Regions from separate parts of the Hydrogenoanaerobacterium saccharovorans genome, predicted to be linked through region 2. Evidence: riboswitches for the same ligand, from Rfam matches in the RefSeq annotation. Region 2 holds a riboswitch; the other holds the start of a gene.
What was found. A riboswitch is a leader RNA that binds a small molecule or an ion and turns the genes downstream of it on or off. The one in region 2 is predicted to bind thiamine pyrophosphate.

Region 1: it holds a riboswitch for thiamine pyrophosphate, as region 2 does, so the genes downstream of both, thiW (energy coupling factor transporter S component ThiW) here and thiD (bifunctional hydroxymethylpyrimidine kinase/phosphomethylpyrimidine kinase) in region 2, are expected to answer to the same signal.

What each region holds. Positions count from the first base shown of each region.
Region 1 is NZ_RKRD01000005.1:831-11,822, reverse strand. It holds gene EDD70_RS14315 (sensor histidine kinase) at 1-395, shown strand, start outside; gene EDD70_RS14310 (ABC transporter ATP-binding protein) at 518-1,285, shown strand; gene EDD70_RS14305 (ABC transporter permease) at 1,278-3,254, shown strand; gene EDD70_RS14300 (AraC family transcriptional regulator) at 3,378-4,238, opposite strand; gene EDD70_RS14295 (hypothetical protein) at 4,336-4,566, opposite strand; gene EDD70_RS14290 (anaerobic sulfatase maturase) at 4,744-5,859, opposite strand; gene thiE (thiamine phosphate synthase) at 6,231-6,872, opposite strand; gene thiM (hydroxyethylthiazole kinase) at 6,859-7,683, opposite strand; gene cytX (putative hydroxymethylpyrimidine transporter CytX) at 7,649-8,854, opposite strand; gene thiW (energy coupling factor transporter S component ThiW) at 8,900-9,415, opposite strand; TPP riboswitch at 9,468-9,575, opposite strand; partial or broken gene EDD70_RS15030 (prolipoprotein diacylglyceryl transferase) at 9,742-10,992, opposite strand, start outside.
Region 2 is NZ_RKRD01000001.1:1,550,450-1,561,441, reverse strand. It holds gene EDD70_RS07330 (indolepyruvate oxidoreductase subunit beta) at 1-64, shown strand, start outside; gene EDD70_RS07325 (phenylacetate--CoA ligase family protein) at 69-1,376, shown strand; gene EDD70_RS07320 (ACT domain-containing protein) at 1,564-1,995, shown strand; gene EDD70_RS07315 (hypothetical protein) at 2,040-2,390, shown strand; gene EDD70_RS07310 (hypothetical protein) at 2,440-2,682, opposite strand; gene EDD70_RS07305 (stage II sporulation protein M) at 2,811-3,443, shown strand; TPP riboswitch at 3,490-3,589, shown strand; TPP riboswitch at 3,662-3,760, shown strand; gene thiD (bifunctional hydroxymethylpyrimidine kinase/phosphomethylpyrimidine kinase) at 3,824-4,633, shown strand; gene EDD70_RS07295 (potassium/proton antiporter) at 4,685-6,100, opposite strand; gene EDD70_RS07290 (hypothetical protein) at 6,165-7,316, opposite strand; gene EDD70_RS07285 (YabP/YqfC family sporulation protein) at 7,404-7,709, shown strand; gene yqfD (sporulation protein YqfD) at 7,761-8,945, shown strand; gene EDD70_RS07275 (PhoH family protein) at 9,045-10,013, shown strand; gene ybeY (rRNA maturation RNase YbeY) at 10,044-10,550, shown strand; gene EDD70_RS07265 (diacylglycerol kinase family protein) at 10,543-10,992, shown strand, end outside.

The DNA.
Region 1 (10,992 bases), on a different contig from region 2:
TTCATAAAAACATCGGTGTAAATCTATCCAACCTTAACCGACGTATCATCACAGATGAAAAATGGTTGGTGTTTGTAATTGAACAACTGCTTACCAACGCGGTAAAGTACACACAGGAGGGCAAAGTTTCCATCTATCTTGACAAATATTCAGCGGATACACTCGTGATTGAGGATACGGGTATCGGCATACAGCCGGAAGATTTACCAAGAGTTTTTGATTGGGGATATACGGGCTATAACGGCAGATTAGATAAACGCTCTACAGGCATTGGCTTAAGCCTTTGCAAACAGGCGCTGCTGATTTTAGGGCATTCTATTACAGTTACCTCTATGGTGGGCAAGGGTACAACCGTAAAGCTTTTACTCTCACGAGAGAAGTTCGACATCGAGTAAAACACAGCACCTTACACAAATGTAAGGTTTGAGAAAAGAAATGTAAGTCCTTTCGATGGCTGTACATTTCTTTTTTTCTTATACTATATCTATAAACTAAATTATCTAGGAGGATTTACGCGATGTCACTTTTAGAGGTAAAGCATTTGAAAAAAATATATACAACCCGTTTTGGAGGTAACCAGGTACAAGCTTTAACCGACGTTAATTTTACGGTAGAACAAGGTGAGTATGTAGCAATTATGGGTGAATCGGGGTCGGGTAAAACCACCCTGCTGAATATTTTGGCATCTTTGGACAAGCCCACCGGCGGCGAGGTTTTGTTAAACGGCAAAAGCACAGCAAATATTCCTGACGGGCAAATGTCTAAATTCCGTCGTGATAATTTGGGATTTGTGTTTCAAGATTTCAACCTGTTAGATACCTTTTCGTTGAAAGATAACATCTTTCTTCCTCTTGTATTGTCACACAAGCCTTATGATGAAATGGAAAAACGTTTAAAACCAATTGCCGAAAAGCTTGGCATAGCCGATTTATTGGAGAAATACCCTTATGAAGTTTCGGGCGGGCAAAAACAGCGTGCGGCTGTTGCCCGTGCACTGATTACCTCGCCAAAGCTGGTACTAGCAGATGAACCAACGGGCGCTTTGGATTCGAAAGCGACGGACGGATTGCTGCGTGTTTTTCAGGGAATTAACAACGAGGGGCAAACAATTTTAATGGTAACCCACAGTACACGTGCGGCAAGCCATGCAGGGCGCGTATTGTTTATCAAAGACGGCACCGTGTTCCATCAGCTTTATAAAGGCAAGCTGAGCAACGAGGAAATGTACCAAAAAATATCGGATACGCTTACTGTTCTGGCTACAGGAGGGAAAGCACGTGAATAAGGCTTTTTACCCTCGTTTAGCAGTTACCAATATCAAAAAGAATAAAAGCATTTACGTGCCGTATTTACTGGCAGGGTCGCTGATTGTCTCGCTGTTCTACATCCTCAGTTCGGTTACCTATATGGTGTCGCACAGCAATATTAAGGGTGGAGGAACCATGGGCATCATTTTAATGTTTAGCACATGGATATGCGGATTTTTATCGCTGATTATTCTTTTTTACATCAATAGTTTTATTATGAAACGCCGCAAAAAAGAGTTTGGTTTGTACAGCATTTTAGGTATGGAAAAACGGCATATCTCCATTGTAATGCTTTGGGAGGTTGCCATTGCCGGAGCAATCAGCATTTTTTGCGGTATTGCAAGCGGTGCACTGTTCAGCCAACTTTTATTCCTTCTGTTGCTAAAAATTGTTGGTTTACCGTCAGCACTTACCTTTCAAATTCCTCTACAGTCCATATTTTCTACCTTTATCCTGTTTGGTTTGGGTTTTGCAGTTGTACTGCTATTCGATATCATTGGCATTATACGCTCAAACCCCATATCTTTGCTGCACAGTACCAAAGAGGGCGAACGCGAGCCCAAATCTCGCTGGCTGATTGCGTTAATAGGTGCAATCACTTTAGGCGGCGGTTACACACTTTCGTTGATGGTGCGCACAGCCTCAGACGCAATCGGAGCATTTTTATTTGCAGTTGTGCTGGTTATGATTGGCACATATTGTTTGTTTATTGCAGGCAGCATTGTTGTACTCAAATTCTTGCGCAAAAATAAAACATTTTACTATAAGCCCAAAAACTTTATTTCGGTTTCGGGTATGATTTACCGCATGAAGCAAAATGCCACCGGACTTGCAAACATATGCATCTTGTCTACGTGTGTTTTGGTTACGTTGTCATCCACCGTTTGTTTGTTTATTGGTGAGGAAGATATTTTGCAGGGCAAGTTTTACCGCCAAGTACAAGTAAACAGCATTGCCAGCGAACAAAGCGAAGAGCTTATGGAAGCAGCCGCAGAAAATCATGCTCAAAGATATGGTTTTGAAGTAAAAAATGCCGTTGGCTATACCGGGCTCTCTTTTGCTGCAAAAAGAAATGACGATACTTTTCAAATAAATAAGATATACAACGCAGACACTTATGAAATGTATGCTTTGAATTTACAGGATTATAACCGCATTACAGGAGCGGATTTATCTCTAAAAGACGGCGAGGTTTTGGTTAATATCAGCGGCACACCTTTAAATGGTAATACAATTCAAATAGTCAACAGCAGTTATAAAGTTGCTGGTACAATTGCACCCCCCAAGTATATAAGCACCATCGGTGTAGGTAACGGAGTGTATATTGTTGTGCCAACTTTTAAAGATTTACAACATTTGAGCAACAACTTAGAGCTAACGAACAGCAACAAAGATGGGTATAAGCTCTGGTACAATTACAAATATGATGTAAAAGGGGATTCAGAAAAACTGCCCGAATTTTATGAATCAATGCGAGATGCTTACAACGAAACGGTACCTCATCTCGGCATGGTAGATAACATTGATTCCGCTCGCAGCGGTTTTTACCAAGTTTACGGCAGTATGCTTTTTGTCGGCATCTTTTTTGTAACATTGTTTCTCATTGCAGCCGTACTCATTATCTACTACAAACAGATTACCGAGGGCTATGATGACCACGACCGTTTTCAGATTATGCAAAAAGTAGGTATGAGCGATAAAGAGGTTCGCAGTACCATTCAAAAGCAGGTGCTTATGGTATTCTTTTTGCCGCTTGGTATGGCTGTGGTTCATATCTCAGTTGCGTTCCGCGTACTGTGCAAAATGTTGATGGCATTTAATATGTACAACACCACGTTGTTTCTGCTGTGTACCTTAGGTGCAGTTTTGATATTTGCAATATTCTATTTAATCGTATATCAGCTCACCGCACGCACCTATTACCGTATTGTACAAAACAAGGCTTAAAAAACAACAGAATAATCTAAAATACAAATGCACCTTCTGAGCAGTAAAATTACTCACAGAAGGTGCATTTTAATTATACCATAAAAAACAATTCAATTAAAAATAGAATACAGTACTTTTGGGCTAATTTTTAGCTTTCTTTTGAACGGGCACCCACACCTCAAATTTTGCATTGGCGGGGTCTGCATTTAGGTACAATTCAATGTCGGGCGCATCTGCATACTCATACCCGGAGGTAGGCAGCCATTCTGTAATAATACGTTTTTCAAGTTCCTGTATCGCAAGCGGCATTGCCCCTTCCCCCGAAAAGATTGCCCATGTTTTTGCAGGAATTGTGTACTCAGACAAACCCTCTACAGCTTTTTTATTGCTGGATACGGCAATATAATATTCCCAGTTTTCGTCTGCATCCATACAAGCGCTAAGCCCCATTATCCCCATAGGCTGGCTGTTCATCAGCTCGCAAAGCTGCGGAATTTTCCCCTGCTCGCTAACCTGTTGCCAAAATTGGGGGATAGTCGTGAAATTTTTTTCTACATCCTTTTCCATCGGCGTTTTTACGCCAACTACCCGAAATGCCTCTTTTTTTTCGATGCGGTAATCCATTTCTGCTTCTCCTTTAATGGTAATTTTGAAGCTGATGCGCGGAAACGCTTTGAGACCAACGCCCTGTTTTTGCGCAGTTGACGGCGATATCCCATGGATGCTTTGAAATGCACGGTTAAATGAGGTTGGTGAATTGTAGCCGTATTTGAGTGCTACATCCAGTACTCTTTCACCGTTTTGCAAATCGAATGCCGCTGCCGTCATACGTCTGCGCCGAATATACTCCGATAACGGCACCCCTGCAATGTACGAGAACATACGCTGAAAGTGAAATACCGAGCAGCACGCAAGCTTTGCCGCCTGATGATAGTCAATTTCACCTTGTAGATTTTGCTCCATGTAATCAAGCGCGTCGTTCAATTGGTCTAGCCATTCCATGCCATCATCTCCTTGTATTTATGCTACCATTTTAACAAAAAACAGTCCTCGCCTTTTGTGCACAAAAAAGCGAGGATGGGAAACCTTGGTGAATCATTCAATTTTTTAAATCGTGAGAGCCTACAACGTTTAAAAACTTCAAAACCAAAGGAATATAGGTGGCGGTAAAAACTGTTGTTGTAATAAATGCGGCAGGTTTATGGAACTTTTTAGGCAATGCCATCCCCATCATAATGCCTGCTGCATAAAGGCAAATTTTTAAAAGTGCAATATCTTTCCAGTTTGCTATTTTTAAATACTCTTCTGCATAGCCAATCAAGCGTTTCATACCAATGCCCCTTTTTATTTTAGTATAGCATAAATTACATTTGCCGCATAGTACTTGCTATTATTGTAATCTATTATTTTTGCGTTATGCAATAAACAAGTTTTGGTTGTGTTTTATGTTTAAAAACAACATATAGAGCAAATGTACTGTAAATGCTTGGGGACAATGATATTTGTTTTATTTGCTGTATTTTAGTGCGATTTCTTTCAATCGGTCGTACGCGTAATTAAAAAACATCTTATAAGATTCGCAAAAAAAGTTGAGAGCCAATGCGCCGTTTTCAATGTAGTCGCGGTCTCTTCGGCATCCTCCGCGGCAAAGCGGATACCATTGACATTCGCTGCATTCAGTTGCTATGGAAAGGGATTGATTAATAAATCCAATCCCCTCTCTGCAATCATTGATCTGCGCAAAATCGCTGTTGTTGAGGTTCCCCAACTTATATTCATCCAGCACATAAAAATCGCATGGGTAAACCTCTCCGTCTGATTCTACAACATTTTGCCTGCTGCACTGCCCCCACATACTGCAGCTTTCGGGGGGGTAACCCCACAACATAGATATAAGGTTATCAAAATATCTGATAGAAACCTTTTCACCCTGCATCATATCCCTATACCACAGGTCAAACAAATTCATCAAAAATTCACCGTATAACTTCGGAGTAAGCGAGTAATCATGCCCCCCCCGCTGTTCGCCAATGGGGTCAAGACAAGGGATATACTGCTGATATATAAAATGATTTCTTTTATAAAAAGCATATACTTTTCTAATATTTTTTGCAAGCTGTTTGGCTACTACCGTAAGGATATTGTATTCCACCCCATAGGTGTCGAACAACTGAGCCGCATGCATTGTTTTGGAAAAAGTGCCCTTCTGGGCATTATCCATACGGTACAAATCATGAGTATCCTTAATTCCATCCAAAGAAAGCCCAACCAAAAAACGATGTTCCGCCAAAAATTGTGCCCATTCACGGTCAATAACATAGCCATTGGTTTGTATGGCATGATGTATGGTAAGATTCTTGGTATTGTATTTTTGTTCGAATTCAATCAACTTCTTATAAAAATCAAGACCTGCAAGCGTCGGTTCGCCACCCTGAAAGGCAAAAGTGCATTCCATTGAAGCAGCCGACAAAGTCTTTTTTACTATGTTCTCTAATGTAGAGAGGTTCATTATTCCGTAAGACGCAACTTCTCTGTTTTCTGTAATATCTGCATAAAAACAATAGTTGCACCGCATATTACAATTCCCTGACGCAGGCTTTATCAATAAGTGTAAAGGGGGCATGACAAATCTCCTTCTTTTTCTACATCCTTTACCCTATTATACTATTGTTTTCAAACTTAGGTCAACTTTAAACTGCCATTAACATCATTTTACTGTTTGCAGTATTGTTTGAAGGGGCTTTATAATCGCTTGGTCTTTAGGCGTTATACCTTTGTAACCGAGATGAAATATCTCACATCGGGCTTTTTATAGTAGTAGCAGTTGATTAAGCAGTAAATCTATTTTTTAAGTTGGCTTAGCAATATATCGCTAAATTAATTTCCTGAGGAATATATTATTTCCTGAGAATTACATTTTGTAGATACCGTCAACATAAATTGAACCGGAGACACTGAACTTTGCGTCTCCGGTTCTTATACTTACAAGGTTAATTATATATTTACCATCTTCTGTGCCAGTTGATGCAATTCAGCTGTTGCAACAGTAATGTCAGGCTGTGCAAAAATTGCCGAAACAACGGCTATTCCGTCAATTCCGCTGCCGGAGAGCTGCAAAATGTTGTCTTTGTTTATCCCGCCTATGGCAACCACAGGGATAGAAACCGCCGAACAAATCTTTTTTAATGTTTCAAAAGATACTGCATCTGCATCCATCTTGGTGGAAGTAGAAAATACAGCACCCACCCCCAGATAATCCGCTCCGCTTTGTTCTGCTGCTATCGCTTGCTGCACTGTTTGAACAGAAACACCCAAGATTTTCTGCTCACCCAATTTTTTGCGCGCAGCAGAGGCAGATAAATCCCCTTGCCCTACATGCACTCCATCTGCATTGCAGGCAAGCGCCACTTCAATATTATCGTTGATTACAAAAGGAATACGATACCGATCGGTTACCGATTTGATTTCTTTTGCTTGTGCCACAAATGCATCAAAATCAAGTTGCTTTTCGCGCAACTGCACAAAAGTAACACCAGCCTTGATTGATTCTTCTACCTGCGAAGACAAAGTACTTCTGCCCAACCACGTGCGGTCAGTTACCGCGTAAAGCAGCATGGAAGATTTATCGACTCTCAATTTTCATCCCTCTTTCTAAGATAGTTTCGTCCATTTTGCTCATCTCATCTATGATATAACTGCGATAAGTGGACGTCCCTCCTCCATTATTCAGCAGCCGACTGTATGCTAATTCTCCGCATAAGCCCATTGCACTCACCGCGGCAGCCACTGCTTCTGTAAGCTGCGCGGGGTTTGCTGCGCAAAATGCCGCTATCACGGCAGTAAGCATACAGCCTGTACCGGTAACTTTCGACATCATTGCATTTCCGTTACGGATAACATATGCCTTACTGCTGTCTGCCACTATATCTATCGCGCCCGTAATGGCAATTACAGCACCTGTTTTTGCGCTCAGTTGCTTTGCGTAAGTAATGGCTTCGTCTAAATTTGCATCTGTAATGGCATCACTGATGTCAGCATCTACCCCTTTGGTTGTACCGCTGCCCTGTGCTACTGTTTTAATTTCAGATATATTCCCGCGAATAACCGAAAACTTTATTTTATCCATGAGCTGAAACGTGGTAGAAGTACGCAAGGCAGATGCCCCGGCACCAACAGGGTCAAGAATAACAGGGTGGTTCATTTCATTTGCCTTTATGCCTGCTTTCATCATAGACTGAATGCTTCTTTTATTCAGCGTACCGATGTTGATGACGAGTGCATTACAGATGGAGGTAATTTCTTCTACCTCATCTTCATCGTCTGCCATAATCGGAGAGCCACCGCATGCCAACAAGATATTTGCACAATCGTTAACGGTAACGTAATTTGTAATGCAGTGCACCAAAGGCGTTTTAATCTTTACATTTTTTAAAATTGTGCTGAACATAGCTTTTCCCTCCATTTACTAGAATACATAATATTGCAGTAATTATCATTACAGGCAATGTATTGCCCAAAACAGTGTTTATAGACATGAATAGGCGGTAAACAACAAAACCGATACCCCATAGAATAAGATTTGTACTATCCACGGGTCGGCTTGAGCGGTCTTTTTTTAGTATAAAATAGTCGGCAATTAAGATGGCAACCATAGGAGCAAATACAGACCCGATGAGATATAAGAAGTTCTCATACTGCTCTATCGGCGTAAAAATCGCCAACAGTGTACCAATAATGCAAACTGCCACAGCGGCCCATTTTTCGCTTACTTTTTTTGTTATAGTGCCAAAACTTATACCTGCAGAATAAGCATCCAAAAAAGTAGTGGTTACAGTTGAAAAAATAATAATCAGTGCACCAATCACACCCAACCCCGCCTGCATCATTATCAATGCAACATCCGATTGTGCTGTAAAGATTGCGGCACCCAAACCGATGATGTACATCCAGCAGCTCGTAAAAAAGTATACCACAGCACTTACCGCCGTAGCAGCTTTAGGCTGTTGTGCGTATTGGGTATAGTCTGAGATCAATGGCAGCCAAGAAAGCGGCATAGCAACCGAGAGCTCTACCGCTGCGCCAAAGCTCATCTCTCCAAATGGGGCAAATGTTGTGCCGCCGCGAAATACAACCATGCTCATAACAATTGTCATGAGAAAAAGAGCACTCATGGTAATTGCATTGATTTTGCCAAGGTTACTGATGCCTATCAAAATCCATACAATAATCAACACACCAATCAAAACACACCATAGTGCTTCACCTTGTGTATGTAAAACCGGGTTGGCAATCACCCCGGTTGCTCTTGCTCCGCCAATAATCATAACGGCTGTCCACCCTACCAGCTGAAGAACATTGAGCACCGAAAAAAGCAGTGCACCTTTGCTGCCGAATGACATTTTTACAGTTTCCATGGCACTTTTTTTGCTTTTTGCACCTATCAACCCTGCAAAATAAAGTAGGATACAACCTATTGCATGCCCCAGCAATATTGCCGCAATACCCTTTGCAAAGCCCAAAGGTGCCAGCAATGTTCCGGTTAATATTTCAGCAATAGAAACTGCTGCTCCAAACCAAATCAGCCCATTGCTGAGAATTGAGGTTTCACCTTTTTTCATGATTTTACACTCCCAAAAAATAATAAATTACTATGCCAATTGGTTTTATGAGCCTACGTGTTCGCCTTCTTTTCTTGTTTTAATTTTTAGTACTCCAGCTTTTTTAAGTGCTTGAATAATGATAACAGCAGCGGACGAGCCCACTGCCGTACTAATTAAAAACGGTACAACAAACCCCAAAATTGCAGCGTTGCGCCCCATAAGCCATACGGCAATAGGGTAAGCTGCTATTGCTCCCAATACTCCTGTGCCGATTATTTCGCCAGTTACCGCAAAAACAAGTTTACTACTGTACTTATACAACAACCCACCGCACAGTGCACCTACCATGCTGCCCGGGAAAGCCAAAAGTGTGCCCGTACCTGTAACCACACGAATAAATGAAGTAATAAATGCCATCGTTACGGCATAAGTCGGCCCTAACAAAACCGACGCCACCACGTTGATTATGTGCTGGACCGGAAAGCATTTTGCAGCACCTATCGGGACAGAAATTGGAGAGCATACAACACCCACTGCAATTAGTATCCCTGCCAGAGCAAGTTTGTTCAGATTTTTCATTTTATCCATCTCTTTCAAAAAAAATAGCGGAGAACCAATATAAGGTTCTCCGCTGATAAAGCAGTATCTTCCCTACGTTGGCATTATCCAAATCAGGTTTAAGGGTCGAAGTTCGATTACTTCCTCTCAGCCTGCTATACAAGCTCCCCAATATTTAGTTTCTATTATTTTAGCACATTATAAATCGTTTTGTCAATTAATGTTACCATAAACAGTATTGCACCACAAGAATATAAAAGCAAAGCATAAAAAAGAGCTGCCTCACAATTTAACTTGTGAAACAGCTCTTTGCTTATAGATTTGTTTGCAGTTGATGAGATTACAGCTTATTTTTCGTTAGAATCTTCATCGTCTTTTTTCAGTTTCAGCGCCAGTGAACCAACGATAGCAAGGCAACCGAACACAGCCAGCACTCTGGAGCTGCCGCCAAATTTGGGTAGGTTGCCAAGAGGAAGTTTAGGATCCACTATAGTAACCAATCCGTCCGGTAATGGTGCCAGTGGTACAGCCGGATCTTCGATGATAACGGTATTGTCATCATCATCGTTATTATTGTTACCGCGGTCTTTGTTACCGCCTCCGCCACCGCCGCCGGTAGTACGCTTGTAAGTGATGATTACCTCGTAGTCATAATCAGGGTCATAAACAAAATCATCGGTATACAAAACTGTTTTAGGTTTTGTAATAGTAACTTCTGCTGCTTTGGGTTGAACCTGAGTTTCGGTATCAGATAAGGCTTCTTCTGTGATAACAGCATCTGTACCAGTGGCTGGCTCAACGGATTTAGACTCTGCATTTGACGGAGCAGGAGTCTCAATTTTATCTCCTGCTTGCGGAACAGATGGTACCTCATTTAGTGCGGCGTCTTGCTTTTCAGCAGCTGCTGCCTGTTGGGCAAGTGCTTCGAGTTGAGCAGCAATTCCATCTATTGTTGACAATTGCATCACTACAACTGCCCTTGAGCGAGAAGCTGTCTTAGCAATTACAGATTGAGAAACATTCTGTTCGTCACTCTTTGGTTCTTCGGCTTTAGGCTCTTCCGTTACAGGAACTTCCGGCTTTGGCTCTTCAACTTTAGGCTCTTCCGTTACTGGAACTTCCGGTTTGGGCTCCTCAGCCTTAGGCTCTTCCGTTACTGGAACTTCCGGTTTGGGCTCCTCAGCTTTAGGCTCTTCCGTTACTGGAATTTCCGGTTTTGGCTCTTCAACTTTAGGTTCTTCCGTTACTGGAACTTCCGGTTTTGGCTCCTCAACCTTAGGCTCTTCCGTTACTGGAACTTCCGGTTTTGGCTCCTCAACCTTAGGTTCTTCCGTTACTGGAACTTCCGGTTTTGGCTCCTCAGCTTTAGGTTCTTCCGTTACGGGTGCTTCTGTTTTGGATTCATCAAGCAACGAATTGATTGGCTTTTCTTTTAAGGTGCCTCTTACTTCAATTTTAGAGAATGAATAGCTTCTACCATTAAAACTCCGCATTCTTTCGGCAAACATTTTAGCAAGTTCAACCTTAAACTCTGAGCCATCCGATGGAATGGTAAGTGCAACTTCAGCACTGTTTTGAACGCCATCTTTATCGCCATT
Region 2 (10,992 bases):
TAAGTTTCTTGATATCAATTTAAAAGCTTATCGTCTTGGCAGAATGCTTAAAGTGGAGGAATAAATAAATGCCTGAAAAATATTGGAACAGTATGGAAACTGCACCCTTGCACGAAATTCGCGCTCTTCAGTCTCTAAGGCTGTCTCAAACAGTACGCCATGCGTACAATAATATCTCTTTTTATAAAAAAAAGTTTGATGAGATGGGGCTTACCCCCGATGATATTCAATCGATTGATGATTTGCATAAACTGCCGTTTACATATAAGCAGGATTTACGCGATAATTACCCCTACGGGCTTTTTGCCGTGCCTCAAGACCAGATTGTAAGAATTCATGCTTCCAGCGGAACAACAGGCAAACAAACTGTAGTAGGCTATACAGCAAACGACCTTGTAACTTGGAGTGATTGCTGTGCCAGAGCACTTACTGCTGCAGGCGGTGATTCCAGTGACTATGTACATGTTTCTTACGGTTATGGCTTGTTTACCGGGGGCATGGGCTTGCATTATGGTGCCGAACGCATAAAAGCAACCGTAATCCCCGCATCGGTGGGTAATACTCAGCGCCAAATTCAAGTGATTCGTGATTTTGGTTCGAGCCTAATTTGCTGTACTCCATCTTACGCGATTGTACTTGGCGAAACGATGCGTGATATGGGTATTTCTACCTCAGAACTGAAGCTAAAAGCAGGTATTTTCGGTGCAGAACCTTGGACCGAAGAAATGCGTCATAAAATTGAATCTCTTCTCAACATCAAAGCTTACGATATTTACGGTTTGTCTGAGGTAATGGGTCCCGGTGTATCGTTTGAATGCTCCGAGCAAACAGGCATGCATGTGAACGAAGACCATTTTATCCCCGAAATCATTAACCCCGAAACTGGGGAGGTTCTGCCGGATGGGGAACAGGGCGAGCTGGTATTTACCGCTATTACAAAAGAGGCACTGCCCTTGCTGCGTTACCGTACCCGCGATATTGCCTCGCTAAGCCGCAAAAAGTGCTCTTGCGGAAGAACACTCATTAAAATGACCAAACCGGCGGGTAGAACCGACGATATGCTTATCATCCGCGGTGTTAACGTGTTCCCATCTCAAATCGAAAGTGTCTTGTTAAACCTTGGTATGGCACCGCATTATCAGTTGATTATCGACCGTGTTAACAACTTGGATGTGATGGAAGTTTTGGTTGAGATGAACCAGGATATGGAATTTGATGCTGTTCGTTTGGTTGAAAAAACCGAGGCGAGAATAAAAGCAGCGATAGATTCTACTTTGGGCATTTCTGCAAAAGTACATTTGGTTTCGCCAAAAACAATTGAGCGCAGCGAAGGTAAATCAAAGCGTGTTGTTGATAAACGCAAACTGCATGATTAAGGGTTAGCCGTTCTTTATTTTACCAATTTTTGTGCAATTGAATTTTAATTGATGCATAAATATGATATAATAACCGCAGTGTATGAAAAATAATTGAATTTTAATGGAAAACAGATGCCTACCGCCAAAACCACACATCGCCGATGATGCTTATAAAAGCTTTACTTCACCTAAGGAGGGTACAAGTATGACAATAAAACAATTATCCATTTTTGTTGAGAACAAATCGGGCAGGCTTTCGGAAATTACCGAAATTCTTCACAAAAATAATATTGATATCCGTGCCTTGTCCATTGCGGATACCACTAATTTTGGCATTCTGCGCATAATTGTCGATAATCCCGATAAGGCACAGGATGTATTAAAAGATGCGGGATTTACGGTTTCACTCACCAATGTTATTGCAATTGGTGTTGACGACCAGCCGGGCGGATTGTCAAAAATCATGAAATATCTTTCTGATAAGGATATTGGTGTAGAATATATGTATGCCTTTGTCAGTAAAGAAGATAATTCAGCCTATGTAATTATTCGCGTTGAAGATAATGCAAAGGCATTAGAGGTGCTGCAAAACAATCATGTTCCGATACTTACAGCAGCCAAAATTTATGAGATGTAGCTTAAAAAGGTCCAATTCACACAAAATATCCATATAAGGAGCCGATGATGCACACAAACACAATGAAAAAAATGCTGCCGTATCTGCTGCTTGCGGCTTTGCTTTTCTATGGGGTACCATCTTTGGCGGTAAACATAAAAGAAGGGGCAAAGTCTCTTATGGTGCTTGGTTTGCTGGCTGTAAACACAATTTATTGTTTTATTAGTGGCTTGCTGTTTACATTACGCAATGGCTTTCGCTGGTATTATCCTATACTGTTAGGTATTCTTTTTGTTCCTGCTGTTACTGCCTTTTATAACAGCAGTGCCACTATATACGTGTTTGCATATATGCTGCTTGCGGCTGCAGGCAGCGGGCTTGCGGTGCTGTTTAACAAGACTACACCAAACAAATGAGTAATTAAAAAAGCTTCTCCGTTTTTAGCGGAGAAGCTTTTTGCATTATTTATTCAGGTTCGATTAGTTCTTCTTTTGCCATGTTTGCTTCTATATAAAGTTTCGAAGCTTGTTCAATGGCAGGTAAGGCTTTTTGTAAGCTATCTGCACATCGCGTAATTTTTAGAATCATTCGTTGTTCTAGCACACGTGACACCAAAACAGTAACAATAGTTACCAAAGTAGATATCATTCCTGCCAGCATAATCCATTTTGTAAGCCCTTTTTTGTCTTTCATTCTGTAATGCTTCATAACAATTCGCCTCCCATATTCTGCTATCAGTATATCGCGGATATTACGTAAACGCAATCGGTTAGACGAATATTTTATGAAATCATTTCATATCTATTTGTATAGCAAACTGCAAAGGAATGATAACAATGAGGACAATCTATAAATCATCATCAACGCGTAGGCTGCTTTTGCGCTATTTTCATGCCTATCGTCAGGTCTTTTTTTATGCGACGCTTTTTTTAGCCGGTGTGTTGGCGGGTGCGTTGTTTCTTAAAAGTGTAAGCCCTGAGACAATTAAAAACCTATCTGTAATCGTGGGGCAGTTTGCAAAAAGGCGAGGCGAGCAAGATTTGCTCTCTACCTTTACATCGTCTTTTACCTCAACCGCATTGATGCTGGCAATTTTATTTGTATGCGGATTTTGTGCTGTAGCGCAGCCGGTGATTGTGCTGATGCCGTTTTTTCGCGGGTTAGGGTTTGGGTATCAAGCCGGGTACCTTTACGCACAGAACGGGTTTATGGGTGTTGGATATGTTGCAATGGTTTTGCTGCCCAATATGCTGCTGTCTACATTGATTCTTATCTACGGCTGTGGTGAGGCGTTTACGATGTCAACATCTTATTACAGAGCCGCAAAGCAGGATGGTGCCGCCAGCAGGCTGATAAACCCCCGTGTGTATTGTATGAAATTTGTAGTTTTGCTGGTTTTGGTTTTAATAGTATCTCTTATCGATACTGCCTGTACGTTTCTTTTTAGCAGGCTGTTTACTTTAATTTGAGGTTTTAAAACTTGACTATGATACAGATATGAGCTATAATCAAGATATTATTTTGCGGGGGAACTACGAGGTAGTTGAGAAGGTAAAACCTGACCCTTTGAACCTGTCGGTTAATACCGGCGTAGGGAAGCAATCAATTATACAAAAGTATGATTTAGTCAGAGTGCTTCTCAATAACGAGAAGCACTCTTTTCTATTTTACACAAAACTTAATATAGGCAATTTTGCAGGGAAACTACAAAGTAGTTGAGAAGGTAAAACCAAACCCTTTGAACCTGTTGGCTAATACCAACGTAGGGAGCATTCGCTTTTTCTGTAGGGTGCTTCTCATTTACAAAGAAGCACCCTTATTTTAATGAATATAAAAAGGAGATATTACTATGAAAAAAGTGTTGAGCATTGCCGGCTCTGATTGCAGCGGAGGTGCAGGAATACAAGCGGATTTAAAAACATTCTCGGCACATGGAGTATTTGGTATGAGTGTGATTGTTTCTGTGGTAGCAGAGAACACAAGCCGTGTCATTGATATACAAGATATTGCGCCGGATATGATTGAAAAACAAATTGATGCGGTGTTTGAGGATATTGAAGTGGATGCAGTCAAAATCGGCATGCTTTCCACACCCCGTTGTATGGAGGCAGTTGCTCGAAAACTTGCGCAATACAAACCGCAGAATGTAGTAATTGACCCTGTTATGTATGCAAAAAACGGCTGTCCGCTTATGAACCCCGATTCAATAGATACTCTGATTGAAGTGGTGCTTCCTTGTGCCGATTTGCTTACACCGAATATCCCCGAGGCTGAAAAAATAGCAAATATCAGTATAAACAGCACCAAAGATATGGAAGAAGCCGCAAAGCTGATTCATCAGATGGGCTGCAGAAATGTTCTTGTCAAAGGCGGTCATGCCGTGGGCGATGCTTTGGATGTTCTTTATGACGGTAAAAAATATTATCATTTTGAAACCAAACGCATCAACACCAAAAACACCCACGGGACAGGCTGTACATTTTCATCTTCAATCGCATCCAATCTGGCACTTGGTATGGATATGCCAAATGCTGTGGAACAGGCGAAAAAATATGTTACAACAGCGATTGAGCATTCGTTAAATATAGGCAAAGGCAATGGTCCTACACATCATTTTTACGATTTATATCAAAACGGTTTAAGAATTAAAGCAAATTAAGTTATTAAAAACCCTCCTGTTGCACAACAGGAGGGTTTCGTATTCTTCTATCTATATCGAAATGCTGTCAAAATTGCTGCCCGAAAGCACTAAAATATCACCTGTATTTATCATAGTAGAGCCTTTGGGTACAACTACTTTATCTCCACGTTTAAGCATGACAACCAATATTTCATCAGGAATATTTGCGTCCATCACACTTTTGCCCGCCCAAGGGCTGTCTCCAGTTATAGTAACCTCCAACAATTGGGTAAGTGACTCATCTTGATAATCGTTAAATGTTTTAAAAACCGATACATCGGACTCAACAAGATCGAGTTTTTTTGAAATAAAAGGGATAAGTGATCCCTGTAACCCAACTGAAAGCAGTGCAACCAAAAAAACAATATGGAAAATATCGTTATTTACCAACGCCCCTGAGTTAACCGCAAAAATAGCAAATACAATAGATGCTGCACCGCGCAGCCCTACCCACGCAACTAGTATTTGCGATTTAAGCGGAACTTTAAACGGTGTAAGAATAACAAAGGTTGCAACCGGGCGTGCGACCAAAAACATAAATATCGAAATCAGCGCCCCGGGTACCAATACGTTGTGCAGCTGAGATGGAAACGATAATAAACCCAGTGTAAAGAACAACAAAATCTGCATCAGCCACGATATACCGTCAAAAAAGTGCACCAAACTGCGTTTATGCAGTATTTTACTGTTGCCTAATATAATACCAATGATATAAACGCACAGATAGCCATTGCCTCCAACCAATTCTGCAAGGGCGTACCCCAATATAACCACTGCAGTTACTAAAATTGGGTATAAACCATCTATTTCCCAATTAATATAGCGCAAAGCATAGGCGGTTATCACGGCGAGAATTGCACCAATCACCAGCCCGAAAATTACTTGCTTGCCAAGCAATAAAATACCGGGTTCCTGTTGTTGCCCCGTCATAATCGAAATTACAAGGATGGTAAGCATGTAAGCAAACGGGTCATTGCTTCCGCTTTCAATTTCTAAAAGTGATGCCAAACCATTTTTAAGGTTAAGATTACGGGAGCGAAGAACCGAAAAAACAGAGGCTGCATCCGTTGATGCAAGCACCGAACCAATCAGTAAACCCTCCAATAATGAGGTTTTTAAAACAAGCTGACAAAATAAGCCGGTCAGCAGTGAGGTAAGCCCTACGCCAAGAGTAGAAAGTAATACAGCTTTTACAGCTACAGGCTTTGCAATTTTCCAGTTCGTGCCGAAACCGCCAAAAAACATGATAAAAATCAATCCGACTGAACAAATCTTGCTGGCTGTCTCAAAATTATCAAAACTTATTCCAACCAATCCATCCGAACCAAACAGCATGCCCAGCAGCAAAAACAAAAGCAACGCAGGTACACCGAAACGGTAAAAAATCCTGCTGGAAGTAACGGCGAGCAGAAGTATAATTGCTCCAATGATCATCAAATTTAGCATAAATGCTCTCCATTCATTTTAATATCCATTTTATTAGTATAACATTTTAGAGCAAAAGGGGCAATTACAGTTCTTTCGGTTTGCCTGCGATTAGTGTATTGTTGCCACCTCCGGTTGTTAGCAGAAAAACAGCGCACATTGCAAGTAAACTGAAAGAACTTGCAGCCGTACCGGATGTCATTGCTACAGGCTGCCCCAATCTTTCAAACACTGTAATTGTTTGCGGAAATATCCTTAATAAAACATCGAATACAAATAATGTTAGCATTCCGTGGAATATACGCGAGATTAAAAAAGGCTTTACATTAATACCGCTGCCATGTACCGCTGCAAGTACTTGACATATTACAGAAAGGCCTGAGAACGAAAGCAACGCCGCTGCCGCATGCAACCCGCTAAAGCTGAACTCAGATAGTGCTTTGCAACCTGTGGTAACCTCCAGTACACCAAATATGCAGGCTTCAAACCATTTACTGTTTAGTGCAGGAAAAATTTCTGTAAAAGCATTTACAAGCGATGTAATTGCCCCTGTGGAAGTCAGCAGAGAAGTAATTGCCGAAAATAATATCACAAAAGAGCATATGGATATCATTCCTGCCGATGCATCATTTACCGACTGCACAAAACAAATACTGTAAGGACGAAAACGGTAGGGCGGGCTGCTGGGCGGTTCCTCCTCTTTTCTTGATAAAAGACCTAGAGCGATTCCAATTATTAGTGATGATGTAAATTGAGCTGCCAACAGTAAAATGCCAAGTTTCATAGAACCGAACATGCCTGCTCCTACTGCACACATCAAAAACGGTGGCCCTGCATTTACGCAAAAGCATAACATTCTGCTTGCTGTTTTTTCGGACAAATGCCGCTGATTTACCATTAGCGTCAATGTGCGTGCTCCAACAGGGTAACCGCCAACCCAACCCATTAAAAGCGGGGATGCTGCCGCAACAGGTAAACGAAAAACATATTTAGTTATCGGCGAAAAAATTTTGTTCAGCATAAATGAAATCCTGCTCGTTGCCATAAATCCCGACAGCACCATAAATGGGAACAAAGAGGGTATCACCACATCGGAGCAAAGCCTTAACCCCTCGCGTACTCCGCTGCCTACAATTTGTGAGCTGCTTAAAAATAATATGGCTGTTAAAATACAAAAGCATGTCAAAATAAATACGCCACAGTGCCTAATATCTGGTTTTTTTATGAAATGTTCCATAACTGCTCACCTCTTACAAAAGCATATGAGTACAAGGACACCGCATATGTATTATGAGAAATAGTTTGCATGACGGAGGAATACAGCATGAGAAAAAACAGGCGCAGAACAGTCCCGCAAGAGCAGCCTGAAGTAAAACCATCAAAACTTGCTCGTGCATTTGACATACCCGAGGGCGTGTTTTCTGATTTTTCGCAGATCTCACTCTCAGGCAATCGTGAGGCGGTTATCGAAGGATGCGGCGGCATACTGGAATACGATTCCACATTGATTAAACTCAGCCTAAATAAAATGATTCTTCAATTTACAGGAAGAAACCTCGAGATAAAATGTATGACGGGCGAAAGTGTAATTGTACAAGGTTTTATCTTGGGTTTGCAATTTCTTGTTTAGCTGCCGTATAGTTGCCGATTACGAAGAATTGCAGCAAAGGAGCCCGTTTATATGTTTATAATAAAGTTTATTCGTTATCTTAAGGGATATGTCATGTTCACGGCAACAGGCGTATTTCTTGAACGCTTTCTCAATATGATTGTACGCAAAGGTGTTAACGTTTGGGATGTACAAAAAAAAGAAACTGTGCTCACTGCTTGTACAGATGTTCGCTCTTACAAGTCTTTGCGTCCTTATGCAAAAAAAACGGGTGTAAGGCTGCGTGTAAAACAACGATATGGTACTCCGTTTAAAGTAAGGCGCTACCACAAGCGGGTGGGCTTGCTTGTTGGTACCCTGTTTTTTTTAATTTTTTTGTGTGCAATGGGGCAGTTTATATGGCGCATAGAAGTTGTTGGCAATGTTGAAGTTTCGTCGGATGAGATATTATCTACTGTAAACGAATTGGGGCTGAAAACAGGAGCATTTAAAGGCAAGCTGAATGCACGCGATATAGAGCGAACAGCATTGCTCAGGTTGCAGCATCTGTCTTGGATAGCAGTTAATATAGACGGCAGCACCGCAACCGTTGAGGTGCGTGAACGGGTAATGCCGCCCGAAATGTTCCCCGACCACGACACCCCTTGTAATATAGTAGCATCACAAACAGGGTTAATTACATATATGGAGGTTTATGAGGGACAGAACATTTTAAAAGTTGGTGATACTGTAAAACAAGGTGATGTAATTGTCAGCGGCATTATTGAAGATAAAAAAGGGCAGGCTACTTATAAACACGCAAGAGCCAAAGTAATAGCACAAACGGAGTACGAAATAACTGTAGAACAGCCACTTGTAAAAGATGAAAAAGTAATGAAGGGTCTGCAAAAACATCGACGTTATCTGCGTATATTCGGTGTTGATTTTCCTTTATTCATCTATCGCCCGTTCAAGGTAGCCTATGATTTAAAACGCGAAGCACAACCGCTTAATTTATTCGGTATCTCATTGCCGATGACGTTTGTTGATGAAACTTACGATTTTTATGTTATGGAACAGCACCCCATTACGAAAGAACAGGCGAAACGTGAAGCAGAAGCTGTTTTGTTACAAAAAGAAACAGAAGAATTGAAAACGGCAAAAATAATTGAAAAAGAATTGGAGGAACAAGAATTAGACAACATGTACAAAATTAAAGCAAAATATCTTTGCAATATTGATATAGCAAAACAACAAGAAATTTTAATAAACGGATAGAACTTTTCAAATAAAAATGCTATAATAAGATAAGTGTAGCAAAAGATACAAAATTTTTTACGATTTTTGTTGGAAACAAGAAAAAAGGAATGTAAATGAATGATCGAACAGTTTGTTGATGTCGATAGAATGGAACATACATTGGAGTTATTTGGCAGCTTTGATGAAAATATTAAAATGCTTGAAAATGAATACCACGTGTGCATACTAAATCGCGGCTCACAAGTCAAGGTCAGCGGAGAAGCCCAAGATGTTGCAACGGCAATCCGAGCGATTCGCAGTTTGCTGGAGCTGCTCAACAAAGGCGAGGTGCTATCTGAACAAAACGTACGCTACATCATAGATTTGGTATCTGAAGGCAACGAAGAGCAGGCAGCAAAGCTTGCAAACGATATGGTATGTATTACAGCAAAGGGCAGGCCGATTAAGGCAAAAACCTTGGGGCAAAAAACTTATGTAGAGTCGATCCGCAAAAGCACCATTACGTTGGGGGTTGGCCCTGCGGGTACCGGTAAAACCTATCTTGCCGTTGCAATGGCGGTCAAAGCTTTTCGTGCCAACGAAATTAACAAAATTATTCTTACAAGGCCAGCAGTAGAGGCAGGCGAAAAACTTGGTTTTCTTCCGGGCGATTTGCAAAATAAGGTTGACCCCTATCTGCGCCCGCTGTACGATGCATTGTTTGATATGTTGGGCGCAGACAACTACCAGAAATACGTTGAGCGCGGCAATATAGAGGTAGCACCTCTCGCTTATATGCGCGGGCGTACGTTGGATGATTCTTTTATCATCCTTGATGAAGCACAGAATACGACGCCGGAACAAATGAAAATGTTTTTAACCAGGCTCGGCTTCAACTCCAAAGCGATCATTACAGGCGACATTACTCAAATCGATCTACCGGATACCAAAAAATCTGGGCTGGTAGAGGCTACTAAAGTGTTGAAAAACATCGATGACATTTCAATTGTACGCTTTACAGAAAAAGACGTTGTTCGTCATCGTTTGGTTCAACAGATTATCAAAGCATATGAAAAATTCTACGAGGAGGGTAAAAAATTCCGCTAGGCTCAAAAAGTCAGATGGAAAAATATTATGATGGACAGTGTAAAAGTATATATTACAAATAGACAAAAGGATGTAAAAATTCCTACAGGAACAAGGTTGCTTATTCGCCGTTGCTGCCATGCAGTACTTGATATGGAGGGTATGACAGGTGTTGCAGAAGTGAGTGTCAGCTTTCTTAATAATAAGCAAATTCGCGAACTTAATTTAGAGTACCGTAATATTGATAAAGAAACCGATGTGCTTTCTTTCCCTATGGGGGAGAATGGCGTTTACGATACAAACCAAGAAACCGGGGCGAAAGTACTCGGTGATATTGCAATTTCTGTAGAAAAAGCAACCGAGCAAGCAGAGATTTACGGGCATTCGTTTAGCCGCGAAATAGGGTTTCTTACCGTTCATTCTATGCTGCACCTGCTTGGTTACGACCATGAGGTAAGCGGGATTGAAGCAATGAAAATGCGAGAAAAAGAAGAAGAGGTTCTTGCAAAGCTTGGTTTGCAGCGCGATTCCAGCTATGTATTAGAAAGCAATGAGTAATCAAATACGCAATTTGGTTACAAGTTTTCGCAACGCTGCACGCGGAGTAGTGTACTGCGTCAATAACGAACGCAACATGCGTATTCATATCGTTGTGGCTTGCTACATTATTGTGTTCAGCGGCTATTTTAATCTTACACAGCTTCAGTTTGCATTGATGCTTTGCGCTATCGCGTTGGTAATAGCGATGGAAATGATAAATACTGCAGTGGAAGTGCTTGTGGACATCAGTTCGCCCGCCTACAACAGTTTGGCACGTATTGCAAAAGACATTGCAGCGGGTGCTGTTTTGGTATGCGCGGTTTTTGCGTTTGCAATCGGCTTGCTGTTGTTTTTTAAGCCTGCCGTACTATGGCGCATCTTGTTCATTTTGTGTACAAGCCCCCTCTACGGTGGTTTGTTTTTACTTTCTGCGGTGTTTGCAGTATTATTTATCTTTATA